4 regions of the Klebsiella sp. B345 genome follow, and region 1 is predicted to be linked to each of the others. Evidence: predicted binding sites of a transcription regulator. Region 1 holds the regulator's gene; each other region holds the start of a gene.

The links. The regulator CRP, encoded in region 1, controls carbon source genes, mostly activating them, when cyclic AMP is high. The targets are predictions, from matches to a motif close to ATGTGANNNNNNTCACAT.
Region 2: a site for CRP is predicted at 1,214-1,231, ahead of ACMYSO_RS19715 (maltoporin). Genes of this name have one in related genera too.
Region 3: a site for CRP is predicted at 1,576-1,593, ahead of ACMYSO_RS08845 (PTS sugar transporter subunit IIC). Genes of this name have one in related genera too.
Region 4: a site for CRP is predicted at 1,723-1,740, ahead of ACMYSO_RS05280 (arabinose ABC transporter substrate-binding protein). Genes of this name have one in related genera too.

The regions. Positions count from the first base shown of each region.
Region 1 covers NZ_CP180443.1:2,508,340-2,511,488, reverse strand. Annotated here, with positions in the region: gene ACMYSO_RS11925 (YccS/YhfK family putative transporter) at 1-1,385, opposite strand, end outside; gene crp (cAMP-activated global transcriptional regulator CRP) at 1,438-2,070, opposite strand; gene ACMYSO_RS11915 (OsmC family protein) at 2,376-2,780, shown strand; gene ACMYSO_RS11910 (phosphoribulokinase) at 2,849-3,149, opposite strand, start outside.
Region 2 covers NZ_CP180443.1:4,198,950-4,202,098, reverse strand. Annotated here, with positions in the region: gene ACMYSO_RS19720 (LacI family DNA-binding transcriptional regulator) at 1-1,052, opposite strand, end outside; gene ACMYSO_RS19715 (maltoporin) at 1,322-2,593, shown strand; gene ACMYSO_RS19710 (glucose PTS transporter subunit EIIB) at 2,760-3,074, opposite strand; gene ACMYSO_RS19705 (beta-galactosidase) at 3,143-3,149, opposite strand, start outside.
Region 3 covers NZ_CP180443.1:1,898,910-1,902,058, reverse strand. Annotated here, with positions in the region: gene ACMYSO_RS08855 (PTS sugar transporter subunit IIC) at 1-1,166, opposite strand, end outside; gene ACMYSO_RS08850 (PTS sugar transporter subunit IIB) at 1,176-1,490, opposite strand; gene ACMYSO_RS08845 (PTS sugar transporter subunit IIC) at 1,665-2,936, shown strand.
Region 4 covers NZ_CP180443.1:1,126,294-1,129,442, reverse strand. Annotated here, with positions in the region: gene ACMYSO_RS05290 (MFS transporter) at 1-197, opposite strand, end outside; gene ACMYSO_RS05285 (non-heme ferritin-like protein) at 566-1,069, opposite strand; gene ACMYSO_RS05280 (arabinose ABC transporter substrate-binding protein) at 1,883-2,863, shown strand; gene araG (L-arabinose ABC transporter ATP-binding protein AraG) at 2,925-3,149, shown strand, end outside.

The DNA of each region.
Region 1 (3,149 bases):
ACCATCGCCCAGCCGTAATGCTTACGAATAATCAGGTAGCTCAGCAGCGTAATGATCAGCAACGCGGTAAGCGTATACCCCTCTGGAACGTGAAAGTGCAGCGTCAGTCCGGCAATGGCGAGGCCTGCGAGGGTGCCGGCCGCCCGATGGACGATGCGCACTCGTGTCGCGCCGTAGCCGTTTTGGGTGACGAAAAGCACCGTCATTAAGATCCAGTAAGGCTTGGGAAGATGCAGGGCGCTGCCCATCAGGCTGGCGGCGGTGAGCATCACGCAGATACGCGCGGCATTGCGCAGCGCCGGCGATTTCCATGAGAGATAGTGCTTCAGCGCAGGTAGCAGCGGCAGGCGGCGTTCTTTATCTGCCATCAGGTTGCGGGCATACAGCGGGCGCTGGGTACGCAGCACCCGGGCGATGCGGCTAAAGTGCCAGGCACAGAATTGCCCGACGGGATTGTCGGGGTGCTGCCAGGCAATTTTCTCCAGCGCGCCAATCTGCTTATCCATATGAAAGCGTTGCGGATAGCGGTGGTACAGAATGTCGTCGGCCAGCACCCGTAGACGGGCGGCAACGGTTTGTGCGTTCCAGCGGATCACCGCCTCCGCGTGGCTCCGCTCCACCAGTTTCTGAACTTCCTCAGGCTGATGCAGGCTGACGGAGATATGTTCCTGTAGATCCAGCGCCACCTGAAACGCCCGCAGCAGACGCTTGTGATCGTTACGCTGGTTCGCCGCCAGCATATGCATCTGCTGGTAGCACTGGGTGATCAGATCCACCACCTTTTGCTGGCGTGTGAGCAGCGGCGGGAGCGAGGTCGCCGGGTCAATATGCTGAGTCAGTAGGCTGTATTTCGCTTCGCAGTAGTTAGCCAGCTCCCGGTAGAGCAGGCTCAAGGATTCACGCAGCGGTTGTTCGCGCCATAGCCAGAACCAGAACCAGTTAAACAGTCCGTACCACAAGGTGCCGAGTGCGTAGATCAACAGCGGCTCCCAGATGGGCATGTTCCCGGCAAGGCTCAGGGTAAAGATGGCTGCAATCAGTGAGGCCGGGAGAAGTCTGGCATGGAGCGAGCTAATCTCTGCCGTCACGCCAAGCAGCAGCGCCAGGCCGCTAAGAATTAAGGGCAGCGGGATTTCCTGTTGCAGCAGCAGCTGAACCACCAGGCTACAGCCGGCAAACAGTGAACCGCCCACGATCAGGCGTTTAAAAAAGCGTTTGTGCGGGGTGTCCAGACCGGCGACGTTACAGCAGGCAGGTACTAAGGAAAACAGCAGACCCTGTTGCAGGTGACCGAGGAGAAGACCGACCGCGACAGGCAAACACAACACCAGCGTTTGCCGCAGTGCATAGTTGACTTCTGGATGGTAAATCAGCCTGCGCCACATCAGGAGGAGACAAAAACGGCGTATTGCGGGGGCAACACGCCGTTTTAACGACTTAACGGGTACCGTAAACGACGATAGTTTTACCGTGTGCGGAGATCAGATTCTGATCTTCCAGCATCTTCAGAATACGGCCGACGGTTTCGCGAGAACAACCGACGATCTGACCAATTTCCTGGCGGGTAATTTTAATTTGCATACCATCAGGGTGGGTCATGGCGTCCGGCTGTTTAGCCAGATTCAGCAGCGTCTGAGCGATACGACCGGTGACGTCGAGGAAGGCAAGGTTACCCACTTTTTCAGAGGTGACCTGCAGACGACGAGCCATCTGCGACGACAAGCGCATCAGAATATCCGGGTTAACCTGGATCAGCTGACGGAATTTTTTGTAAGAGATTTCGGCCACTTCACATGCGGTTTTTGCACGTACCCAGGCGCTACGCTCCTGGCCTTCTTCAAACAAGCCTAATTCACCGATGAAATCGCCCTGGTTGAGGTAAGAGAGGATCATCTCTTTACCTTCTTCATCCTTGATGAGCACAGCCACAGAGCCTTTGACGATGTAGTACAACGTTTCTGCTTTTTCACCCTGGTGGATCAGCGTGCTTTTCGATGGGTACTTATGAATATGGCAATGAGACAAGAACCATTCGAGGGTAGGGTCTGTTTGCGGTTTGCCAAGCACCATGCGCGGTTATCCTCTGTTATAAGCTATCTCCGGGTGCCGACACTACACGGCATCCGGGCATGCAATCGTATTGTTTCCCTATGCCTGGGAAATGGCTGGTGATTTTTCTTCAGCCTGTAATGTGAACTCCTCTGCATACATGCAATACATCAATGTAATACTGTAGCATCCCGACTGTTTTAGCATAGCTTTTGCCGCATGTCTCCTGGTGTCTCGCTTCAGCATGATGTAGGTCGCCTTCCGTTGCGAGAATTGTTATGTGCGCGTAATCTGTCAGGAAAATTGCAACCTCGGAGTTAAATTTTATGCAAGCTCGTGTGAAATGGGTTGAAGGGTTAACCTTCATCGGAGAGTCCGCATCAGGTCACCAGATTCTGATGGACGGCAACTCCGGAGATAAAGCGCCAAGCCCGATGGAAATGGTGTTGATGGCGGCGGGCGGATGCAGCGCAATTGATGTTGTGTCTATTTTGCAGAAAGGGCGTCACGACGTGACCAACTGTGAGGTGAAGCTGACCTCTGAACGCCGGGAAGAGGCGCCGCGCCTGTTTACCAATATCAACATGCATTTCATTGTGACCGGCAAAGAGCTGAAGGATGCGGCGGTATCGCGTGCGGTGGATCTGTCGGCAGAGAAATATTGCTCGGTGGCGCTGATGCTGCAAAAAGCAGTGAACATCACCCACACCTATGAAGTCATTGAAGGCTAACTGACGGCAGGATAGTGCCAGGTAGCAGAGAACAACCCCGGTCGTAATGCGTCCGGGGTTTTTTATGGCTAGTCGATCTTTCTGCCTTCCATCAGGCGCTCTACCAGCGGCGTCATGATCAACTCCATCGCCAGGCCCATTTTGCCCCCCGGAACCACCAGCGTATTGATATGCGAGATAAACGACCCCTGCAGCATCGCGAGCAGCCACGGGAAATCGATATCCTGCAGATTACGGAAGTGGATCACCACAAAGCTCTCATCCAGTGAGGGGATGCCTTTAGCCGCAAACGGGTTCGAGGTATCGACGGTGGGGACCCGCTGGAAGTTGATATGGGTACGGGAAAACTGTGGGGTGATGAAATTGATG
Region 2 (3,149 bases), 1.7 Mb from region 1:
AGTGCGCGCAGTTGTTCGGCAATAGCCTGCAGGTTTTTCCCCTGCTCGGTTTTCGGCCCGGTAGAGTGACGCACCACCAGTCTGGCAGGCAAAATCGACGAGGTATGCGATGTATCGCTATCCCCGCTATCGAGAAGGCGGCGCACGGCCTCTTTGCCTTGCAAATCGAGGTCCAGGGAAACCGTCGTCAGCGCCGGATAGAAGAAGGAGCTTTCGTAGGTATCATCATAGCCAATCACCGATTTTTCACCTGGAATCGGTACCTGATGCTGATGGAACGCGCTCAGCACACCCAGCGCCATCTGGTCATTTCCTACCAGTACTGCCGAGAATTTCGGCGTCTCACGCAGCATCTGCAACGCCCCGGCATAGCCGCTCTGCGCATCCCAGTTACCGCGAATCACCGTGACCGGCTGCAAACCATATCCTTCCAGGGTCTCCATCCAGCTTTTCAGGCGCAGCGTTGCGGATACCGAGCTCTCCGGGCCTGCCAGCAACGCAATATCCCGGTGACCCATCTCAAACAGATATTTGACGCTCGCACGGGTGCCATCAGCCGGGTTAAACGAAACGTTAAACACCGAACTGTAGGGGTCGACATCGAGGAAAAGACAGACGATGTCATCGTTGTCAGCCGCTATTTTCTGGGCCTCTTCGGTCTCCAGAGGCACGTTGATAATGACCTTATCAACCAGCTGAGACTTCAGCTCATTGATGGATTCCTGGATACTTTGATTGACGCTCTCATCAATCATCGAAATCAGCACCTGGTAACCTTCGACATTCGCATAGCGTTTTACCGCCGCGGCGACCTGTGAAGGGGCGTGCAGGGAGAGTGAAATCGTCACCAGCCCTACCGTTCGACTCTGCTTACCCACCAGCTGTTGTGCGAGGCGGTTCGGGACATACCGCAGCAACTCAATGGATTTCTCCACCTTGTGCCGTGTGGCTTCAGATACATTGGCAGATTTATTCAGCACCCTGGACACGGTCTGATAAGAGACGCCCGCATGACGAGCGACGTCTTCTAAAGTTGCGCTTTTAGACTTCATGGTCCGGTTCCTTATGTTGTTATCCCTGGATTGTAACAGGGGCCATTTGAAAAAACGCTCTTCTCAACATTCCATTGCGATAATTAGACGCAAAAAGTATTACGCTCACAATACAGTAAATTGTGAATACTCTCACCAACCGTAACAATTTACGCCATTTTATTTGCAGTTTATCACACAATCGCGATCGTTCATTTGCCTTGATTTACATTTAGGCATTTCATGACAGCGTTAATGTGAACGTAATACAAAACAATAAGAGGATTGACATGAACACTACGCTGCGCGCCCTTTCTGTTGCGTTAGCTGCTGCACTGGTTTCTCCCTCCGTGCTGGCCGCTTCCGCCTCTGTTCCTGGCATTGATTTTCATGGTTATCTGCGAGCCGGAGTTGGGGTCTCCGGTGACGGTAGCCAGGCCGAATGGCAAAAGAATAAAATTGGCCGTCTGGGTAACGAATCCGATACCTATGGCGAGCTGGAGTTGGGTTCAGAGGTGTACAAAAAGGACGATGTCAGCTTCTATCTCGACAGTATGGTTAGCATGGTTTCTGACGGGTCTAACGATAACGAATCGACCCTCAATGACGACGCGGAATTTGGCCTGCGTCAGTTAAACCTGCAGATCAAAGGCCTGATCCCTGGCGATCCTAATGCGGTCATCTGGGGCGGTAAACGCTACTATCAACGTCACGATCTGCACATCATTGATACCAAATACTGGAACATCTCCGGCTCCGGTGCCGGTATCGAAAACTACACCGTAGGCCCGGGTGCCGTTTCTCTGGCCTGGATCCGCGGTGACGCCAACGATGTCGATTATCGCGTCGACGGCGACAACGACGTCAATATTAACTATATCGATCTGCGCTATGCAGGCTGGAAACCGTGGTCCGGTTCATGGACGGAGTTCGGTATCGACTACGCTATGCCTAACACTACCAAGAAGCAGGATAGCTACGGTGGGCTGTATGACGCTGATAACGGCGTGATGCTGACCGGTGAAATCAGCCAGGATATGCTGGGCGGCTACAACAAACTGGTGCTGCAGTACGCGAACAAAGGTCTGGCACAGAATATGGTCTCCCAGGGCGGCGGTTGGTATGACATGTGGAACGAGGTCAACGATGCTACCGGCTATCGCGTCATCAACACCGGCCTGATCCCAATCACCGAAAAATTCTCGATTAACCATGTGCTGACCTGGGGCTCTGCCGACGACATCACCGACTACACCGATAAAACGCGCTTATTCTCGCTCGTGGCGCGCGGCCAGTATCAGTTCACAGACTATGTGCGCCTGATTGGCGAAGTGGGTGGTTTCTACCAGAAAGACAGCTACAAGAACAATACCTCCTACAAACAAGCCGGCGAGAAATACACGATTGCGCTGGGCCTGGCCGATGGTCCGGACTTTATGTCACGCCCGGAATTACGTATTTTCGCCTCGTATCTTAATGATTCCGAGGACGGCAAACCGTTTGAGGATCAAACTGCTAACAATACGTGGAACTTCGGGGTCCAGGTCGAGGCCTGGTGGTAATCGTCATATTAATTTTTGTACCTGTATTATCTCCACTGTAAGGTCGTAATTACCCTCCGGTAATGATTATTGCCATTGCTATTGCCCGGGATAATGTAATTTGTAGCATGACGGGAATATTGCTTTTATTTTGGGATAACTCAGCGATTGAGTTATCCCTTTTTCTTTATTTACGGCTGGTAAAATGCTCATCCAGCAATTGACGCAGGGCATCCGATTGCTTGCCAAAAATAGCATGAACCTGTTGACCGAGGATAATAACCCCTAAGGCACCCTGCTGCTGTAAAGCCTGAGAGTCGACGGTCGCCAGGTTATTCACCGTGACCCGCAAACGGGTAATACAGGCATCGACATTCACGATATTCCCCTCTCCGCCGAAGGCCTGAATTAACCCCTGTATTTGCTGTTTCTCGGCGTCATTCAACGGCACCGGCTGACGAGGCGGAGAGAAGTAATGCAGAAAAGATTTTAAACTCACCATAGTTTACTCCTGATTAAATACAGATAAAAAAAAACCTGCTCCCAGGAGCAGGTTCGGAGAAAGCGCAATTACGCT
Region 3 (3,149 bases), 610 kb from region 1:
GCCGCCCATGAGGCACCGACAGGAGCCGGAGTCGTCCACGGCGTCATCGACACTACGCGGCTTACCAGGTCCAGCTTCAGCGCAAAGTACGCCAGCGTGGCGTTCACCATCGGTACCAGCACGAATGGCAGGAAGAACAGCGGGTTCATAATGATCGGCGCGCCGAACAGAATCGGTTCGTTGATGTTGAACACGCCCGGTACGACGCCCATGCGTCCAATGGTACGCAGGTGGACCGCCTTGCTGCGCAGCAGCATCAGCGCCAGCGGCAGCGTGGAGCCAACGCCGCCGATCAGCAGATAGTGGTCCCAGAAACCTTGCACATAGATATGTGGGATCGCTGTGCCCGCCGCCATCGCAGCCTGGTTAATCGACAGGTTCGCCATCCAGAACGGGTTCATGATCCCGGTGACGATCAGCGCCCCGTGGATCCCGGCAAACCACAGCACCTGGCAGACCAGCACCGACAGCAGAATGGCGGGTAAGGTATCGGAGGCGGCGACCAGCGGTTTCACCAGCGACATGATCGCTTCCGGAATGATCATCCCCAGCTGTGCTTCGATAAACAGGTTCAACGGATGTAGCGTCAGGACGATAGCCAGCACTGGGATCAGAATTTCAAACGAGCGCGCAACGCCGGCCGGGACTTCAGGCGGCAGGCGAATGGTAATGTTGTGCCGCTTAAGGAAGGCGTACAGTTCGGTGGAGTAAATCGCCACCAGAATCGCGGTAAAAATCCCCTGTCCGGAGAAGTAGGCAGTGGAGATCTGCCCGTCTTTCAGCGGGGCGGCCACCAGCAGGAAGGACATCAGCGACAGCATGCCGGCGGTGAGTGAATCCAGGTTGTGGTGTTTTGCCAGGCTGGCAGCGATGCCGACCGCGATAAACAGGGTCATCACCCCCATGCTGAAGTTAAAAGGCAGCATCAAGGCATCGCGATGATCGAGGGAGAACTGCAGCCACGCCCGGGCAAATCCCCAACTGGTATCCGGTGAGAAGGGCGGAAAGATAAATACCAGCAGAAAAGATCCGACGATCATAAAGGGCAGCGCCGTGATGAAACCATCGCGGATCGAGGTGACATACTTTTGCTGCCCGATTGCCCCGGCCATCGGGGTAATTTTTTGTTCAATAACGGTGATCAATTTAGCGTACAGAGAGCTCATGATCTTTCCTTAGTTTTTGTTATCAATCAGGGAGAGCGCGAAATCCAGCACGGCGCCGCCTTTCTGCATGCCGTAATCCATCATGTTGATGGGCTCCACGCGGATCCCGTATTTGTCCGCCTGTTTTTGCAGATCTTTCTGCATGTATTTCACCTGTGGGCCGAGCAGTACGACCTGATAGTTCCGGACCTGCTGATCAAACTCGGCAACGCCGAAGGCATTGATCTCAACCGGTAGACCGCGCTGCTCTGCTTCAGCAATCATTTTTTTCATCAGCAGGCTGGTGGACATACCTGCGGAACAACACAACATAATCTTTTTCATAAACCGTTCCTGGTGAGTTGGATGTGTGGACTATAGTCACAGTGGACTCATTACGGAAAGCGCTTTCCGTTTGTGGATTTATTAATTGTGATGATGATCACCTAAGGCAGGCTTTTACTTTATGTTGTAGTGCGCGATCATCCTGCCAACAAAACCACTCGATAAGGTAGAACCATGAACAATCCGTTGATGAATGTTGCCGTGGACATCATCGAACAGCGCCTGGCGCCACTGGCGAACGTTCTGACGCGCAATAATCACATTACGGCGATGCGCGATAGTTTTGCGCTAGCGATGCCGTTCGTGATTGTGGGGAGTTTGCTGGTGCCCGTTTTGTTTCCGCCCGTTTCCATTAATGGTGCGACGACGTTTGGGCAGTTCTACCTGTGGCTGCGTCCGATGCTGTTGCCGACCTTTGAATTAACCATTGGTCTGGTGGCATTGATTGTCGCCTTCGGCGCCAGTGCCAGTCTGGCGAAGCAGTACCGCCTGCCGGAAAGGCTTTGCGGATTGACCGGCTGCCTGTCGTTCCTGCTGTTTATTGGCTTTCGTGATAATGGCGTAACCAATATTTTCCTCGGCGGCATGGGGATTTTTACCGCGCTGATATCCAGTACATACTCAATTGAAATAATTCGTTTTTTTTATAAGAGAGGCTGGTGCATTCGCCTGCCTGAAGAGGTGCCGCTGATGACCCGTAACGGGTTCCAGTTGCTGGTGCCGCTGCTGTTTGTGATGATTTCCATTAGCGTGGTCAACGCGCTGATGCAGCAGGCCACCGGGCGGATTTTACCAGAGCTGATCAGCGAAGCGGTCAGGCCGCTGGTGGTCGCATCGGACACCCTGACTGCGGTGCTTATCTCTTTGTTTATCTGTAACTTACTGTGGTTTGTTGGCATCCATGGCGCGCTGATCATTACCGGCATAATGAACCCGTTCTGGATGACCTATCTCTTTGAAAACCAGCAGGCGCTAGCGGAAGGGGCGACGGCATTACCGCATATTTATCTGCAGGGATTCTGGGATTTCTACCTGCTGATTGGCGGCATTGGCTCGACGCTGCCGCTGGTCTTTATGGCGATGCGAAGCCGATCTCGGCAGCTGAAAAGCGTCGGTAAAATTGGCCTTATTCCCTCGTTGTTTAATATCAACGAGCCGATATTGTTTGGTTTTCCTATCATTATGAACCCGGTTTTCCTGCTGCCATTTATCTTTGTCCCGCTAATAAATGCCTGTATCGCATGGTATTTGACGCAGATTGGCATTCTGGACCGGGCGGTGGCGATGCTGCCGTGGTCGATGCCGTCACCGCTCGGCGCGGCGTGGTCTGCGAACGGGAGCTGGAAAAACCTATGCATGACGCTGTTCGCCATCTTCAACGCCTGGATGCTGTACCGGCCGTTCTTTAAGGTCTACGAACGCCAGCTTGCCGACGCCGAACGCTAGTTTTTTGCCCTTCCCCTGGCCGCTATTCCGCCCGCGTTATGCGGGCGCTTGAATATTTCATTGTGTGATGTAAGTCGCAATTATATCTGAGCCATTCTCAAATCTGTGAACCAGACCGACAATAATGGAAAGCGTTTTCCAATTGTGGATGTACATTTCCGCATTTTGTCAGTAGATTTCTTTTGGTGCACTGGGCCGTATTTTTCACCTCAA
Region 4 (3,149 bases), 1.4 Mb from region 1:
AAATTATCGGTAAGATAACCCATCAGCGGGTTACTAATCGCGTCAATAATGCTGGCGACGGAAAAGATAAATGCTGCCTCGATCAGCGTCAGGCCGCAGAACGTCGTATAGAAATACAATAGCCAGGCGCCGCTGATTGCCAGTGCGCCACTCCCCAGTAAGTTACCGCCGCCGTAGGCTAGCTGATGGCGTAACAAAATCGGTCTTCCCTGCAACGCTTGTGAGGTTGAAACCGTATCTCTTGCCATTAATATAAACTCCGTGTTTTAAATTTTTGAAACGCTGTTTTTATATTCTTATGGAGAATGTTAAAAAGTGATCGCCGTCACTAATTACCGCCTGCGATATTCGGCCAGGCCGTAATGAGATCTACTTAAAAGTTTTTAATGCTTTTCTGGAATAAAAACGGCGCCGAAGCGCCGAAAATGATGTTTCAGAGAAACAGAGACAGGAAGCGTGAGTGCATGGCGGTTAGCTGCAGCGCTGTGGTGTGACCAGCGAAACCGTTCCCTCAGGAATCCCTTTCGCTGAGGGAACGGTTAATGTGGTGCCCGCCACTACGGACTTAGTTCGGGCGAGGCGTGACCAGGCTTAGCATCTGGCGATCGGTCTGTTGCATACACAGGCCGGCTTTATCAGCATGACGGACTTTTTCCAGCACGCTTTGCAGCAGGATGCCATCCTGGCGCTGTTCTTTCTCTAACTGAGTCAGGAAACGCCAGGTGGTGTCATCGCTGTGGGCTTTGGCCTCTTCGGCTAGCCCGGAGAGCATGTTGCTACGCTGTTGGTGATCGGCAAGCGTAGCGGTAAAAAGCTCTTCGAGAGAATCGCAGTCATGACGATAGCAGCTTTTGCTTTTGACAATCGGCCAGCTGCCGCCAGTTTTCATAAAATCGAATACGCGCATCATCTGCGTTACTCGGGACTGCGCCCGGGAGCGTAAAAAGGTGGCGGTGCCGCTCAGACGCTGCTGTTCACACCATTCACTGAGATGCAGGTATAAATTTGACGCGTGGAACTCAAGGTTCATCTGATGATTGAGTTTTTGAGCCATTCCAGGAACAACCATAAAAATATCCTTATTTAAGCTGGAGGTATCATTCGCACGTCGAGAGCCCTCATCCGTAAGCATCCGCATGCAAGACTCATTGCGTGCCACATTATTAGCAAAAAAATCAATTTGCATTTCCCTGTGCTGTCGATAATTTATTTCCGACTACCGACAAATATAGAATACGCGTAAGAATGCGTTAAGAAAACTCTCAAGCATCGGTATTTACGTTTCGTTACAACATCCCTGCTAAGTGTATTGTTATATGATTTAATCTCATTTTTTATGTTTTCATTTTATTGATTTTATTGCTGTTTTAATTTTTAGGAAAAAGGATGAGTGCTACGATATTTATATTAAATAAGAGTTTAACCTGACGTTAATAATTCGGTCATAACGAATAAATATTGCGAAAAAAATGTCAAAATAAATGGCGCGGATGCGTTGCTGCGCCCCAGGACACCTGGCTGGCAACTTTTTCACGGCTGAAGGCGGCTTCTGGCCCCGCGAGGCCTGTCCGCAATGGCCTGGCAACGGTATGTGGGTCACAAGGATAACTCTGCTGTCAGCATGGACAAATTTGCTATTCATAACGTCAATTGTCTGACAATTGACGTTTTTTTTATGTCTTTTTTCGCTGAATCTATGCACGCAATTACTGTAATTCCGTGATGTGATAATGCTCTCGTATGGAGAATTGATTTCCGGTTATTACTTAATGAACAACGGCAGTATGGGTTGCGGTTTCGTCTAATGCCTTGTTTTACGTCCGATAAAATAATTAAGTCCGATACTTCCCTACAGAAAAGCGAAATAAAGCTGGAGTTTACCATGCACAAATTTACTAAAGCGCTGGCGGCGATCGGTCTCGCTGCGGTTATGTCACAATCAGCTATGGCTGAATCCCTTAAACTCGGTTTTCTGGTGAAACAACCGGAAGAACCCTGGTTTCAAACCGAATGGAAATTTGCCGATAAGGCCGGCAAAGATTTAGGGTTTGAAGTCATTAAAATTGCGGTGCCGGATGGCGAGAAAACCCTCAACGCTATCGATAGCCTGGCGGCCAGCGGCGCCAAAGGCTTTGTTATCTGTACGCCAGACCCAAAACTGGGGGCCGCTATTGTGGCGAAAGCGCGCGGTTACGATATGAAAGTCATCACCGTCGATGACCAGTTTGTCAATGCCAAAGGCAAGCCGATGGACAGCGTACCGCTGGTGATGATGGCCGCCAGTGAAATCGGCGCGCGTCAGGGCCAGGAACTGTACAAAGAGATGCAAAAACGCGGCTGGGACGTCAAGGAAACCGGCGTGATGGCCATTACCGCCGATGAGCTCGATACCGCCCGCCGTCGTACTACCGGCTCGATGGATGCTCTGAAAGCAGCCGGCTTCCCGGAAAAACAGATCTACCGCGTGCCGACCAAATCTAACGATATCCCAGGCGCTTTCGATGCCGGCAACTCAATGCTGGTTCAGCATCCGCAGGTGAAACACTGGCTGATCGTGGGTATGAATGACAACACCGTGCTTGGCGGCGTGCGCGCAACTGAAGGGCAGGGCTTTAAAGCTGCAGACGTGATTGGCATCGGTATTAATGGTGTCGATGCGGTGAACGAATTGTCGAAAGCCCAGGCGACCGGATTCTACGGCTCTCTGCTGCCGAGCCCGGATATCCACGGCTATAAAACCAGTGAGATGCTCTATAACTGGGTGACCAAAGGTGCAGAACCGCCAAAATTCACCGCGGTTACCGATGTGGTGCTGATCACTCGCGACAATTTCAAAGAAGAGCTGGCGAAGAAAGGGCTGTAAGGCCTGGCTTACCACGCCTCCTGCTCCTGCGGGAGGCTGAGTCCAGAAGAGCGGAGTCGTTATGCAACAGTCTACCCCTTATCTCTCATTTCGCGGTATCACCATGACTTTCCCCGGCGTTAAAGCGCTGTCTGATATTAGCTTTGACTGCTATAGCGGACAGATACACGCATTGATGGGAGAAAACGGCGCCGGGAAATCCACGCTGCTGAAAATCCTCAGCGGCAACTATATTCCGACCTCAGGCGATCTGCAGATTAGTGGACAGCCCCGGGTCTTTACCAAC